3 regions of the Mesorhizobium sp. ESP-6-4 genome follow, and region 2 is predicted to be linked to each of the others. Evidence: predicted binding sites of a transcription regulator. Region 2 holds the regulator's gene; each other region holds the start of a gene.

Region 1 (4,198 bases), on a different contig from region 2:
CTTCCTCGTGTCCGCCGTGTGGCTGTCGGTCAGCGATATCCTTCGCAAGTCGCCGCAGGCCGTGCGTTGAGATTTCCTCCGCCGGAGGTTAGGCATGTCCATGGACAAGCCGTCGAACACCGCCGATGACATACTGGCCGCCGCGCGACGCTTCATCGTCGCCGGCGGCTATAACGGGTTCAGCTACGCCGATATCGCCGACGTGGTCGGTATCCGCAAAGCCAGCATCCATCATCATTTCCCGAGCAAGGTCGACCTGGTGCAAAGCCTGGTCAGGCGCTACCTCGAGGATGCCGTGACGGGCATGACGGAGCTAGAGCGCAGTGTGCCTGCGCCGCCTCAGTTGCTGCGCACCTATGCCGACTTCTGGGCGCAGTGCATCGAGGATGCGAGCAGGCCGATCTGCGTCTGCGCGCTGCTTGCCAGCGAGCTTCCGGCCCTTCCGCCCGAGGTGGCCGCGGAGGTCCGGGCCTATTTCCGGTTTCTCTCGGGGTGGCTGACCGGCGTTATCGAGCGCGGCGCCGCGCAAGGCACATTGACGATCGCCGCCGCGCCGCGCGTGGAGGCGGAAGCCTTCATAGCGACCGTGCACGGGGCGATGATTTCCGCGCGGGCCTATGGCGATGGATCGAGCTTCGCCATGATCCTGGCACCGACGCTGCAGAAGCTGATCCCGGCGCAAGATTGAAGAGGGATGAAAGCCCGATACGCCCGCTTCACGCCGCCTGCGCCATGCGCTGCGCGCTCATGCGATAAGAGATCGCCTCGGCCAGATGGATGCGGCCGACGGTCTCGCTGGCGTCGAGGTCGGCCAGCGTGCGCGCCACTTTCAGCACGCGGTGATAGGCCCGCGCCGAAAAGCCGAGCTTTTCGCTGGCGTCCTTGAGCAGCGTCAGCCCGGCGCTATCGGGCTTGGCGATCTCCTCGATGATCGAGGGCGGGCAGTGCGCGTTGGTGGTGGCGCCCGCGCCCAGTCTTTCCAGCCTTTCGCGCTGCATGGCACGCGCACGTGCCACGCGCTGCGCCGCCGAAGCGCTCGTCTCGGCCTTGTCCGGCCGGATGAGGTCGCTCGCCGAGACCGCCGGCACCTCGATCCTGAGGTCGATGCGGTCGAGCAGCGGGCCGGAAATGCGCGCCTGGTATTCGGTGCGGCAGCGGTCGCCGCGCAGGCAGCGATAGCCGGGCTCGCCCGACATGCCGCAGCGGCACGGATTCATCGCCGCCACCAGCTGGATGCGCGCCGGATAAGTGACGCGGTGGTTGGCGCGCGCGATCATGCAGTCGCCTGTTTCCAGCGGCTGGCGCAGCGCATCCAATGTCTGCGGCGTGAATTCCGGCAACTCGTCGAGGAACAGCACGCCGTGATGGGCGAGCGAGACCTCACCCGGACGCGCGCGCAGCCCGCCGCCCACCATCGCCGCCATCGAGGCCGAATGATGCGGGGCGCGGAACGGCCGCCGGTCGGTCAGCTTGCCTTCGCCGAGCTCGCCGGCGACGGAAGCGATCATCGACACTTCGAGCAGCTCCTTCGGCGCCAGCGGCGGCAGGATCGAGGGCAGGCGCTGCGCCAGCATCGACTTGCCCGAGCCGGGCGGCCCGACCATGAGAAGGTTGTGGCCGCCGGCGGCAGCCACTTCGACCGCCCTCTTGGCGCTCTCCTGGCCCTTGATGTCGGCGAGATCCGGCAGGTCGCGCGCGGCAAGCTGGATGCCGGCCTCGGGCCGTGACAGCACCTGCGTGCCGCGAAAATGGTTGGCGACGGCAATCAGGCTGCGCGGCGCAAGGATATCGAAATCCTTGCCTGCCCAGGCCGCTTCCGGGCCGCAGGCGAAGGGACAGATCAAGCCCTTGCCTTCGGCATTGGCGCCGATCGCCGCCGGCAGCGCGCCGGCAACGCCGGCGATCGTGCCGTCGAGCGACAATTCGCCAAGCACCACATAGCCGGCGAGCATATCACCCGGGATAGCGCCAAGCGCCGCCATCAGCCCGAGCGCGATCGGCAGGTCGTAATGGCTGCCTTCCTTGGGCAGATCGGCCGGCGCGAGGTTCACCGTCACCTTCTTCGACGGCATCGACAGGCCCGACGCATGCAGCGCCGCTTGCACGCGCTCGCGGCTTTCGGCCACCGCCTTGTCCGGCAGGCCGACGATCTGCATGCCGACCTTGCCGGGCGCGACCATCACCTGGACATCGACCGGCAAGGCCTCGATGCCCTGGAAAGCGACCGTGCGAACCCGCGCTACCATTTATCCAAAACCCTCAGCCTCAACGCGCCCGTATCCACCATCGGGCCGCGAGCGCCTACAATGCAGACAACCATAGATTTTCGAAACACGCAAGAACATTACAGGAACATCTATCCGCGAAGATGGTGGATTTCGGCCAAAGCTTCTTCTGGGCTAAAAGGCCGAGGCGCGCCCGAGCAGCCGCTATCGCCGCGTGCTCTCGACCTGTTGAACAAGGCGAGTAGTCCCTCCGGCAATCCGGGCTGTTGCCGTCTAGGCGGTGATGAAGGCATCGACCGTGCCTGAAAGCGATCGATCGATTGCGATGTGGGGTGGAAGCCACTCCATGACAGGATATCGGAAAGGCCAAGGCATGGCGAGCCGGCGCAAAGAGCCGCTTTCCAGAAAAATCTCATTTACAAGGTCTATGAACCGCCGGCGGTCTCGCTCAACTCGTTTCAAAGTTTGCGAACGAATATAAGCCCGGGGGATTCGTCGCTCCTTCAGCGCTAAGACAGCCTCCGCGATGGATCGAGGGTCGGGTGGAACTGTAAGCGAATATTCGTCATCGAGATAAAGGTCTCGACCACCATGGTTCGGGGTCGTGACAACAGGTAGCCCCGCGAGAAGATACTCTGTGCTGGCGAACATTGGTCCCTCTATTGCAGAGAGACAAATTCCCACGGCTGCACGATTTAGATGCATGTTCACATAAGCCGGCGCCAATCGAACAGGTTTGCCGGTGCTGTCAAACTCATTGATAAACACGTGACCCGGCGCGAGCTCCCTGTGCCGATTTATCCGCGCCCTTTCCGACTCCGTCGTGGATGACCCCACTGAATCACGATAAAAGACAAATGCACAACGCTCGATGCCAAGGGACAAGTCGTGGTGTTTCCACGAAGCCAGTTGCGCATTGTATATTGCATCGAATTCTACAGGGATGTCCTCGAGGGGCCTGAATATGTATTCGGAGGTTGTTGAAGTCTTGTTATGCAGGACGGCGGCCTCACCGGACTGATTCAAGAGATCAGCCTCGGCTTGTGTGTTGGATAGGAAGATTAGCGAGTGACGGGGGTTCCCAAGTCTATGCAGAACGGCATAGGTCCGGATCATTTTGACGCTGGAATTGTTTTCGATGGACCAGGTTGGCGAGATGAGAAACCAGGCACGGTGACTGCGTGGAAGGAGAGGCATGTGACTTGCCAATCCAAGGGGCGTACCGGACATTCCCGAATAGGATATGAACGGATCGTCCGACAGCAAACTTGCCTGAAGAGCAGGTTGCGACTTCGCGGAAGAGTACCACTCTTTCCGGAGATAGCGGCGATGACGCAACATTGCTCCGACAATCTCGGATACGGTAGGAGGCCGATATCCGTGCTGCAGAGTCAACATGCGGCAATTACGCGGCCGACTTCAGCCGCTTCCCTTCCACGCAGTCCCAAAACAAGCTCGCGATATCCGCGCCGCCAAAGCGCTGCACTTCGCGCACGCCGGTCGGCGAGGTCACGTTGATCTCGGTCATGTAGTCGCCGATCACGTCGATGCCGACCAGGATGAAGCCGCGCTCCCTGAGCGCCGGTCCGATGCGGGCGCAGATCTCGCGCTCGCGCTCCGTCAGCTCGGTCTTCTCGGCGCGGCCGCCGACATGCATGTTGGAGCGGGAATCGTGCTCGGCCGGCACGCGGTTGATAGCGCCCACCGGGTCGCCGTCGATCAGGATGATGCGCTTGTCGCCCTTGCGCACGTCCTTGAGATAGCGCTGCACGATATAGGGCTCGCGGAACAACTGGCCGAACATTTCGAGCAGCGAGGCGAGATTGCGGTCGGCCTCGTGCAGATGGAAGATGCCGGCGCCGCCATTGCCGTAGAGCGGCTTGACGATGATGTCGCCGAACTCCTTGCGGAAGGCCGCCACTTCCTGGGGGTCCTTGGTGATCAGCGTTTCCGGCATCAGGTCCGGGAATTCG
Region 2 (4,198 bases):
GATACTTGTAGGTGCAGCCGATGGCGAAATCGGCATTCGAGCCGTCGAGATCCACCGGCAGCGCACCCGCCGTGTGGCAGAGATCCCAGACGATCAGCGCACCGGCTTCATGAGCCTTGCGGGTGAGCGCCGCCATGTCGCGCAGCCGGCCGGATTTGTAGTTGACGTGGTTGACCAGGATGACCGCGACGCGATCGTCAACCAGTTCCTCAATCGTCGGGGCATCGGTGCCTTCGAGCCGCAGCACCGTGCCGGGCCGCGTCGATGCGACGCCTTCCGCCATGTAGAGGTCGGTCGGAAAGCTGTCGCCCTCGGCAACGATCACCGAACGCTCGGGCCGCATTGCAAGTGCCGCATGCAGGACCTTGTAGATGTTGATCGAAGTCGTGTCGCAAACGACCGTCTGGCCGGGTTTCGCGCCGATCAGCCGTCCTAGCTGGTCACCCAGCTCGATGGGCATATCGAACCAGCCGGCGGTGTTCCAGGCGCGGATGAGATCCCGCGCCCATTCCTGCCTCGCGGCAGTCTCGATCTCGCTGAAGGCGTCCACCGAAGCGGCGCCCAGCGAATTGCCGTCGAGGTATATGATGCCTTCCGGCAAGACGAAGCGATCGCGCATGGCGCGCAGCGGATCCGCGGCATCCATCGCCTCGACTTCGGCGAGATCAGGAATTCCCCTCATTGTGCTGCCGCCTCCATTTCGATCTGGCCAAGGGGGTTGTCTCACCACCGTCGGCGACAGGGCAAGAACCTTTGGTCCTATGTTAGCTGGTCCATAGACGGCGAAGACTGCGGACCGGAACTTCGCCAAGGTTGGCATTTTGGATTCGTTTCGTTCACGCTGCCGCGCGCTTACGGAACGAGCCGACGTGATCCCATCCGCGGCTTCGTGATCGTGTCGGCGCTCTTGTTTCAGCTTACCGAAGCTCCAAAATCGAGCGGAATCAATGCCGCTGTCTACAAGGGGCGGCCAGGGCATCACCGGATGCGACATTGTTTCGGCAGCCTTAACAAATTCACTAAACTTTAAACGGTTGCGGAACACAACTGGAACAGATAGTGTTTGTTCTGGGTTTGTTTTTCTGATTCTGGTTTCAGAACCCGTGGGGGCCGCCGATGCTGACGCGCAAACAACATGAACTCCTGATGTTCATCCATGAACGCCTGAAGGAGAGCGGGATTCCTCCATCATTCGATGAGATGAAGGAGGCGCTCGACCTTGCCTCCAAGTCCGGCATCCACCGGCTGATCACTGCGCTGGAGGAACGTGGCTTCATTCGCCGGCTGCCGAACCGGGCGCGCGCGCTGGAAGTGCTGCGCCTACCCGACTCGATCGCGCCTGGCCTGAATGCCGCGAAGAAGTTTTCGCCGAGCGTCATCCAGGGCGGCCAAGGCAATCTCAGTCGCCAGGTCAAGCCGACGACGCCATCGCGCACCCCGACGCCAAGCAATGACGACGAGGCCGCGGCGGCCGTATCCATTCCGGTGATGGGCCGCATCGCCGCCGGCGTGCCGATTGACGCTATCCAGCACCAGACGCATTCGATCTCGGTGCCGCCGGACATGATCATGGGCGGCGAGCATTACGCGTTGGAGGTCAAGGGCGACTCGATGATCGAGGCCGGCATCTTCGACGGCGACACCGTCATCATCCGCAATGCCAACACCGCAAGCCCGGGCGAGATCGTGGTGGCGCTGGTCGACGATGAGGAGGCGACGCTTAAGCGTTTCCGCCGCAAGGGTGCCTCGATCGCGCTCGAGGCCGCCAACCCGGCCTATGAGACCCGGATCTTCGGACCGGATCGGGTCAAGGTTCAGGGCAAGCTCGTCGGACTTATCCGCCGCTACTGAGCAGAACTGCCCGGCCTTCTTCGCCCGGACGACAATCTATTGGGCCGGTGCGGCGGCTGGTTTTTCCGGCTGCTTATAGGGCGCCAGTCCCCTCGCCTCGCGCGTGTATTTCCGCTGCTCGTGCCAGGGTCGGTATGGTTCTACGACCGCGTAGCGGACGGTTGGCCGCGCGGTTGCCGATTGCGGATCGAAGAAAACGGCGGCGCTGCCGTCGCGCGCCAGCTGCCGCTTGGTGACGACGAGCACACGCGGATCGCGGCACGGGTTATAGGCCGTGGCGTCGTTGATGACGATGAGGTCGGCGAAGCCGCAGGCCGGCCGGGCGGTGTCGCGGGTCTCGGCGAGCGCGACGATCGCGCCGGAAGGATGCCGACCGATGCAGAGATCGCCGCTGCAATAGAAGGGCGAGCCGGGCGGCAGGTCGACGGGATCGGCAATGTCCAGCGTATCTTTGGCGAACCTTTCTGGCGGCACGATCTCCTCGGCTTTCAGCGCCCGTTTCCAGTTGTCGGTGGTGAACTCGTTGGAGCGTTCGCGATTGACGGCAAGCTCGCCGCCGCCGATCGGCATCGCCACCAGATGCGCATCCTCCGAGATAAGCACGTCCGGTGTGCGGACGTGCGGAATGGCCAGCAGCGCAGCGAGCGCGAAAGGTACGGCGGCAAGCCTCAGCCAAGTGGTAGCCATGGTCGCGATGACCAGCGCGACCGTCGCCAGCAGCACCGACTGGATCGAGATCAGCCCAACGGCGTCGACCGGTGAGCGCTCGGAAATCCATGCCGAAATGGCGATCATCGCCGTCAGGCCTTTGCCCATGACAAAAAGGAAAGGGCCGTCGAAGCCGAAGGGCATGGCCAGCGCGCTCAGCACGGCGAACGGCATGACGACCAATGAGACGATCGGCATGACCGCCAGATTGGCCAGCAGGCTGAGCGGCGACACCCGCTGGAAGTGCCAGATGGCAAACAACAATGTCGCGCTGCCCGCGATGAGCGACGTCACGGCGGCGCCACCCGCTCCAATTGCCAGTTTTCGCGATAGAAGCCCGAGAAACGAACGCTTTGCCGGCGGCGCGGTCGTTTTGCCGGCGCGATAGTCGGCAAAGCCGGCATAGGCGCCGACCAGGGCGGCGGTGGCGGCGAAGGACATCTGGAAGCTCGGGCCGACCACTTCATGCGGCGAGACCAGGATGACGGCGATGGCAGAGATCGCCAGGTTGCGCATGGTCAGCGCCGCGCGGTCGAAAAGCACGGCGACCAGCATCACGCCAAGCATGATGAAGCTTCGCTCGGCCGCCACCACGATGCCGGAGATCACGAGATAGGCGGCGATCGACGCCAGCGCGATGCCAGCGGCATATTTCTTCACCGGCCGGCGCGACGAGAAATCCGGAAACAGCGCGAAGGTGCCGCGTAGCAGGACCATGATCGTGCCGGCGACCAGCGCCATATGCAGGCCGGAGATCGAAATGATGTGGTAGATGCCGGTCCGCCGCATCGACTCGTTGATTTCGTCCGGAATGCCGGCACGAACGCCGACGATCAGCGCCGCCGCGATCTCGCCCTCGGAACCGCCGATGCTGCTCCTGATGTGGTCGGCAATTCCCTCGCGTGCGTTTTCTACGGCCGATGCCACACGTGCGCCAAACGGCACCTCCGTTGGCGCACTGGGGGTCGGCGCGACAAGTTTCGGATCGCCCAGGAAAAAGCCACTGGCGCCGATGCCGGCAAAATAGCTGTCGAAGGAAAAGTCGTAGCTGTCCGGCCGAACCGGACCTGTCGGCGGCAGCAGCTTGGCATAGCCGGTCAGCATCGACCCGGCCGCCATGCCGGAGGGGATCCTGCGCGCCGACAGCCTGATGCGGTCCGGCGCGTAGCGCAGCTTCGGACGTTCCGTGGATGTCAGATCTATGGTGAGCCGGACACGGCCGTTGGCCATCGCCTCGGCGGTGACGAGGCGGCCCGTCAGCCGTGTCTGGATTTCGGAACCCAGCATCGGGGTCGCCATCCGCCAGGTCTCCAGCTTGGCCGCGAGAAACCCCAAGGCGCAGAAAAACGCCGCCATGAAGACAAGATGCGTTCTGTGCCGGGAACGCGAGACCGCCGCGCAGACCGCCATCAGGGCGACCGCCGCAAGCGGCCTGTAGAGGTCCGGCTCGGCGCTCAGCGAGAAGTAACAGATCACGCCGACGGCCAGGAACGCCGGTACCAGCAGGAAGCCGACGCCGCGGTCGAGCTCGGTCGCGGCCGCTGTGCCTATGCTTCGGCGCAACGCGGGAAGCGAAACGCGGCCAAGCTGTCTGCGGATCCGGCCGACATTGGCTGTCGGCGAGGCTGGCGGTAACGTG
Region 3 (4,198 bases), on a different contig from region 2:
GCGCCGAGCAGCTGCGCGTGGCGCATGGCGCGGCGCATGATGCGGCGCAGCACATAGCCGCGCCCCTCGTTGGAAGGCAGCACGCCGTCGGCCACCAGGAAAGAGGACGAGCGCAGGTGGTCCGCGATGACGCGGAAGGATGCTGCATTCTCCTGGTTGTGGCCGTGCCCGAGCGCCGAGCACGTCGCGTCGATCAAATGCTTGAACAGGTCGGTCTCGAAGACGCTTTCGACGCCCTGCAGGATGGAGGCCATGCGCTCCAGGCCCATGCCGGTGTCGATCGAGGGACGCGGCAGGTCGATGCGCTCTTCCTTCGTCACCTGCTCATACTGCATGAACACCAGGTTCCAGAATTCCAGGAAACGGTCGCCGTCCTCTTCCGGGCTGCCGGGCGGGCCGCCCCAAATATGCTCGCCGCGGTCGATGAAGATTTCCGAACACGGCCCGCATGGGCCGGTGTCGCCCATCGCCCAGAAATTGTCGGAAGTCGGGATGCGGATGATGCGGTCGTCGGAGAAGCCGGCGATCTTCTTCCAATAACCCGCCGCCTCGTCGTCGGTGTGATAGACGGTGACCAAGAGCTTGTCTTTCGGCAGACCGAATTCCTTGGTGATCAGGTTCCAGGCAAGCTCGATCGCGCGCTCCTTGAAATAGTCGCCGAACGAGAAATTGCCGAGCATCTCGAAGAAGGTGAGATGGCGCGCCGTGTAGCCGACATTGTCGAGGTCGTTGTGCTTGCCGCCGGCGCGCACGCTCTTCTGCGCAGTCGCGGCGCGCGAATAGGGGCGCTTCTCCAGCCCGGTGAAGACGTTCTTGAACTGCACCATGCCGGCGTTGGTGAACATCAGCGTCGGATCGTTGCGCGGCACCAGCGGGCTGGAGGCGACGATCTCGTGGCCCTCCTTGCGGAAGTAGTCGAGGAATGTCGACCGGATGTCGTTCACGCCACTCATTGCATACTGCCTTTTTCGCAAGAACCGCCGGCCTGGCCGGCGGCAAATGGGCTTTGGTGTTTCAGAAGATAGATTGGCCTTTTAGCGATAGCTCTTGTGCCTGTCCAGAAACACGGAAAACAGGCGTGTCGCTCAAAACCGCGCAAGCGGTTTTGGGAAAACGACAGGCACAAGCATGGACCAAAGCGCATTGCCTGAATTCATTGCAGTGCGGCCAATCGGCCGACGAGCGGCGGCTCAACATCGCCCGCAAAACGCAAAACCGCCGGCGCGAAGGCCGGCGGTTCGGGTACGCAGTACTCAAGAACTCGATTACATAAGCACAAGCCGATAAACCAGGATTGTGGCCGAACTCCGGCTAAGCCAACCAACTGCTCTCGGGCGCCCTCGGACCACGCGGACCCCAAAATCCCCGGGGCACGCCCTTTACAAGGCGCCGGCCTCGTCCTCAAAACCGTCGTCGCCGCCTTCGGAGCCGCCATTCTCGAGGAATTTCTCGGCGATCAGTCCGGCATTCTGGCGCAACGCAAGCTCGACCTCACGCGCCGTGTCGGGATTGTCGCGTAGGAACAGCTTTGCGTTCTCGCGACCCTGGCCGAGGCGCTGGGAATTGTAGGAGAACCAGGCGCCCGACTTTTCGATGACGCCGGCCTTGACGCCGAGATCGATCAGCTCGCCGGTCTTCGACACGCCCTCGCCATACATGATGTCGAACTCAACCACCTTGAAGGGCGGGGCCAGCTTGTTCTTCACCACCTTGACGCGGGTCTGGTTGCCGACGACCTCGTCGCGGTCCTTGACCGAGCCGATGCGGCGGATGTCGAGGCGCACCGAGGCGTAGAATTTCAGCGCGTTGCCGCCGGTGGTCGTCTCGGGCGAGCCGAACATGACGCCGATCTTCATGCGGATCTGGTTGATGAAGATGACCATGGTGTTGGAACGCGAGATCGAGGCGGTCAGCTTGCGCAGCGCCTGGCTCATCAGGCGAGCCTGAAGACCGGGCAGCGAATCGCCCATCTCGCCCTCGATTTCAGCGCGCGGCGTCAGTGCCGCCACCGAGTCGACGACCAGCACGTCGATGGCGCCCGAACGCACCAGCGTGTCGCAGATCTCCAGCGCCTGCTCGCCGGTATCGGGCTGCGAAATCAAAAGGTTTTCGAGGTCGACGCCAAGCTTGCGGGCATAGACCGGATCGAGCGCGTGCTCGGCATCGACGAAGGCGCAGATACCGCCCTTCTTCTGGGCTTCCGCCACCGTGTGCAGCGCCAGCGTTGTCTTGCCCGAGCTTTCCGGCCCGTAGATCTCGATGATGCGGCCGCGCGGCAGGCCGCCGACGCCGAGCGCGATGTCGAGGCCGAGCGAGCCGGTCGGCACGGTTTCGATCTCGACCACCTGCTCGTTGGCGCCGAGCCGCATGATCGAGCCCTTGCCGAACGCGCGCTCGATTTGCGACAGCGCCGCGTCCAGAGCCTTTGATTTGTCCACTGCCTTATCCTCTACAAGCCGCAAAGAATTCTGAGCCATGATACATCACCCCTTGGTCGTCAATGAAGGCCGGACAATCCGTGATCCCTGCTTGTTTTGTACCTTTTTTGTTCTCATTTGGCAAGGGGCAACAAATATCTGAAAAATAATCAATATCTGGATTTGTTCTATTTTTGTCTCACCAGGGCTGGTGCGGAGTGCAACCACCGGTCCAGAAGAGATTTCGATACCCGGCCGTCCGAATCGCAACCCCGATTGCAGGGCGACGCGCAGAAACCTAGTGTGCGGCCGCACGATCAACGAAAGTCACCGACCCGAAATGCCGACATCCCCAGCAATCCTGGCGCTCGGCGGCGCCCATATCGACCGGCGCGGCCAGGTCTCGGGCGTCTATGTGCCCGCGGCTTCGAATCCCGGCATCATGCGCGAGGACGTCGGCGGCGTGGTTTTCAACGCGCTGCGCAGCGTGGTGAAGCGCGGCGTGTCGGCCTCGCTGATCTCGGTGCGTGGCGGTGACGCTGCGGCGGACACAGTCGCCTCGGCGATCGACAACGCCGGGATAAAAGACCTTTCGGTGGTGTTCCTCGACCGCACGACGCCGAGCTACACGGCGCTGATCGATGCCGAAGGCGAGTTGATCGTCGGGCTTGCCGACATGGCGCTCTACGACCTAGCCTTCCCCAAACAAATAAGGCGCGCCAAGGTGCGCGAGGCGATCGCCGCCACCGACGCCATCCTGTGCGACGCCAACCTGCCGACGGCGGCGCTGGAGCGTCTGCTGGCGCTTGCCGGCGGCCGGCCGGTCTTCGCCATCGCCGTCTCGCCGGCCAAGGTCGTCCGCCTGGCGCCGCTGCTCGACAACCTGTCGCTGCTCTTCATGAACCGCCGCGAAGCCGCCGCGCTGGTCGGCGCCGAGCCATCCGGCAAGGCCCTCGTCGACGCGCTCAGGCGGGCAGGCCTGAATGCCGGCGCGGTCACGTCCGGCAGCGCTCCAGTGCTGGGCTTCGACGACACCGGAAGCTTCGAGATCGATCCGCCCGCGCCGCGCAAGGTGGCCGACGTGACCGGCGCCGGCGACGCCTTGACCGGCGCAACCGTCGCCGCCTTGCTGCGCGGCCTGCCGCTGCGCGCCGCGCTGCGCGAAGGCCTTGCCGCGGCGATGCTCGCCATAGAGAGCCCGCAGGCCGTGCCGTCCTTCACGATCGCCAACTTCACGCAGGCGCTTGCCCTTGTGCCGGAGCCGCGGGAAGTGGCATAGGGCCACCACTGCCGAAGCAATCCCTTCGGATCGGAGACAGCCATGACGCCTGATACCGCCCGCCCCTTCGTCGATATCCATCCGCCCGTGGCGGAGGCGCTTGCCGCCGGCCGGCCCATGGTGGCGCTGGAAAGCACCATCATCACCCACGGCATGCCCTACCCCGACAATGGCGCCATGGCCGCCAAGGTCGAGCAGATCATCATCGATGGCGGCGCGGTACCGGCGACGATCGCCGTGGTCCAGGGCCGTATCAAGGTCGGCCTCTCCGACGGCGAGCGCGAATCGCTTGCCATGACCGGTGACGCCATGAAGCTGTCGCGCGCCGATCTCGGTTTCGCGGTCGCTCAAACGCGCACCGGCGGCACCACGGTTGCGGCGACCATGATCGCCGCGCATATGGCCGGCATAAAAGTGTTCGCCACCGGCGGCATTGGCGGCGTCCACAAGGGCGCTGAGAAAAGCTTCGATATCTCGGCCGACCTCGACGAGCTGGCGCGCA

What was found. The regulator LexA, encoded in region 2, represses DNA repair genes until DNA is damaged. The targets are predictions, from matches to a motif close to TGTTCNNNNTGTGTTCNG.
Region 1: the regulator LexA is predicted to act here: its motif matches at 2,338-2,355, upstream of LB523_RS21070 (YifB family Mg chelatase-like AAA ATPase).
Region 3: the regulator LexA is predicted to act here: its motif matches at 2,536-2,553, upstream of recA (recombinase RecA).

The regions. Positions count from the first base shown of each region.
Region 1 is NZ_JAIUGS010000013.1:37,728-41,925, forward strand. It holds gene LB523_RS21060 (DUF308 domain-containing protein) at 1-70, shown strand, start outside; gene LB523_RS21065 (TetR/AcrR family transcriptional regulator) at 101-688, shown strand; gene LB523_RS21070 (YifB family Mg chelatase-like AAA ATPase) at 717-2,246, opposite strand; gene LB523_RS21075 (glycosyltransferase) at 2,499-3,566, opposite strand; gene gshB (glutathione synthase) at 3,631-4,198, opposite strand, start outside.
Region 2 is NZ_JAIUGS010000010.1:46,874-51,071, reverse strand. It holds gene kynU (kynureninase) at 1-682, opposite strand, end outside; gene lexA (transcriptional repressor LexA) at 1,117-1,851, shown strand; gene LB523_RS18890 (ComEC/Rec2 family competence protein) at 1,888-4,198, opposite strand, start outside.
Region 3 is NZ_JAIUGS010000004.1:160,124-164,321, forward strand. It holds gene alaS (alanine--tRNA ligase) at 1-953, opposite strand, end outside; gene LB523_RS10335 (hypothetical protein) at 1,079-1,273, shown strand; gene recA (recombinase RecA) at 1,380-2,477, opposite strand; gene LB523_RS10345 (carbohydrate kinase family protein) at 2,758-3,696, shown strand; gene LB523_RS10350 (pseudouridine-5'-phosphate glycosidase) at 3,739-4,198, shown strand, end outside.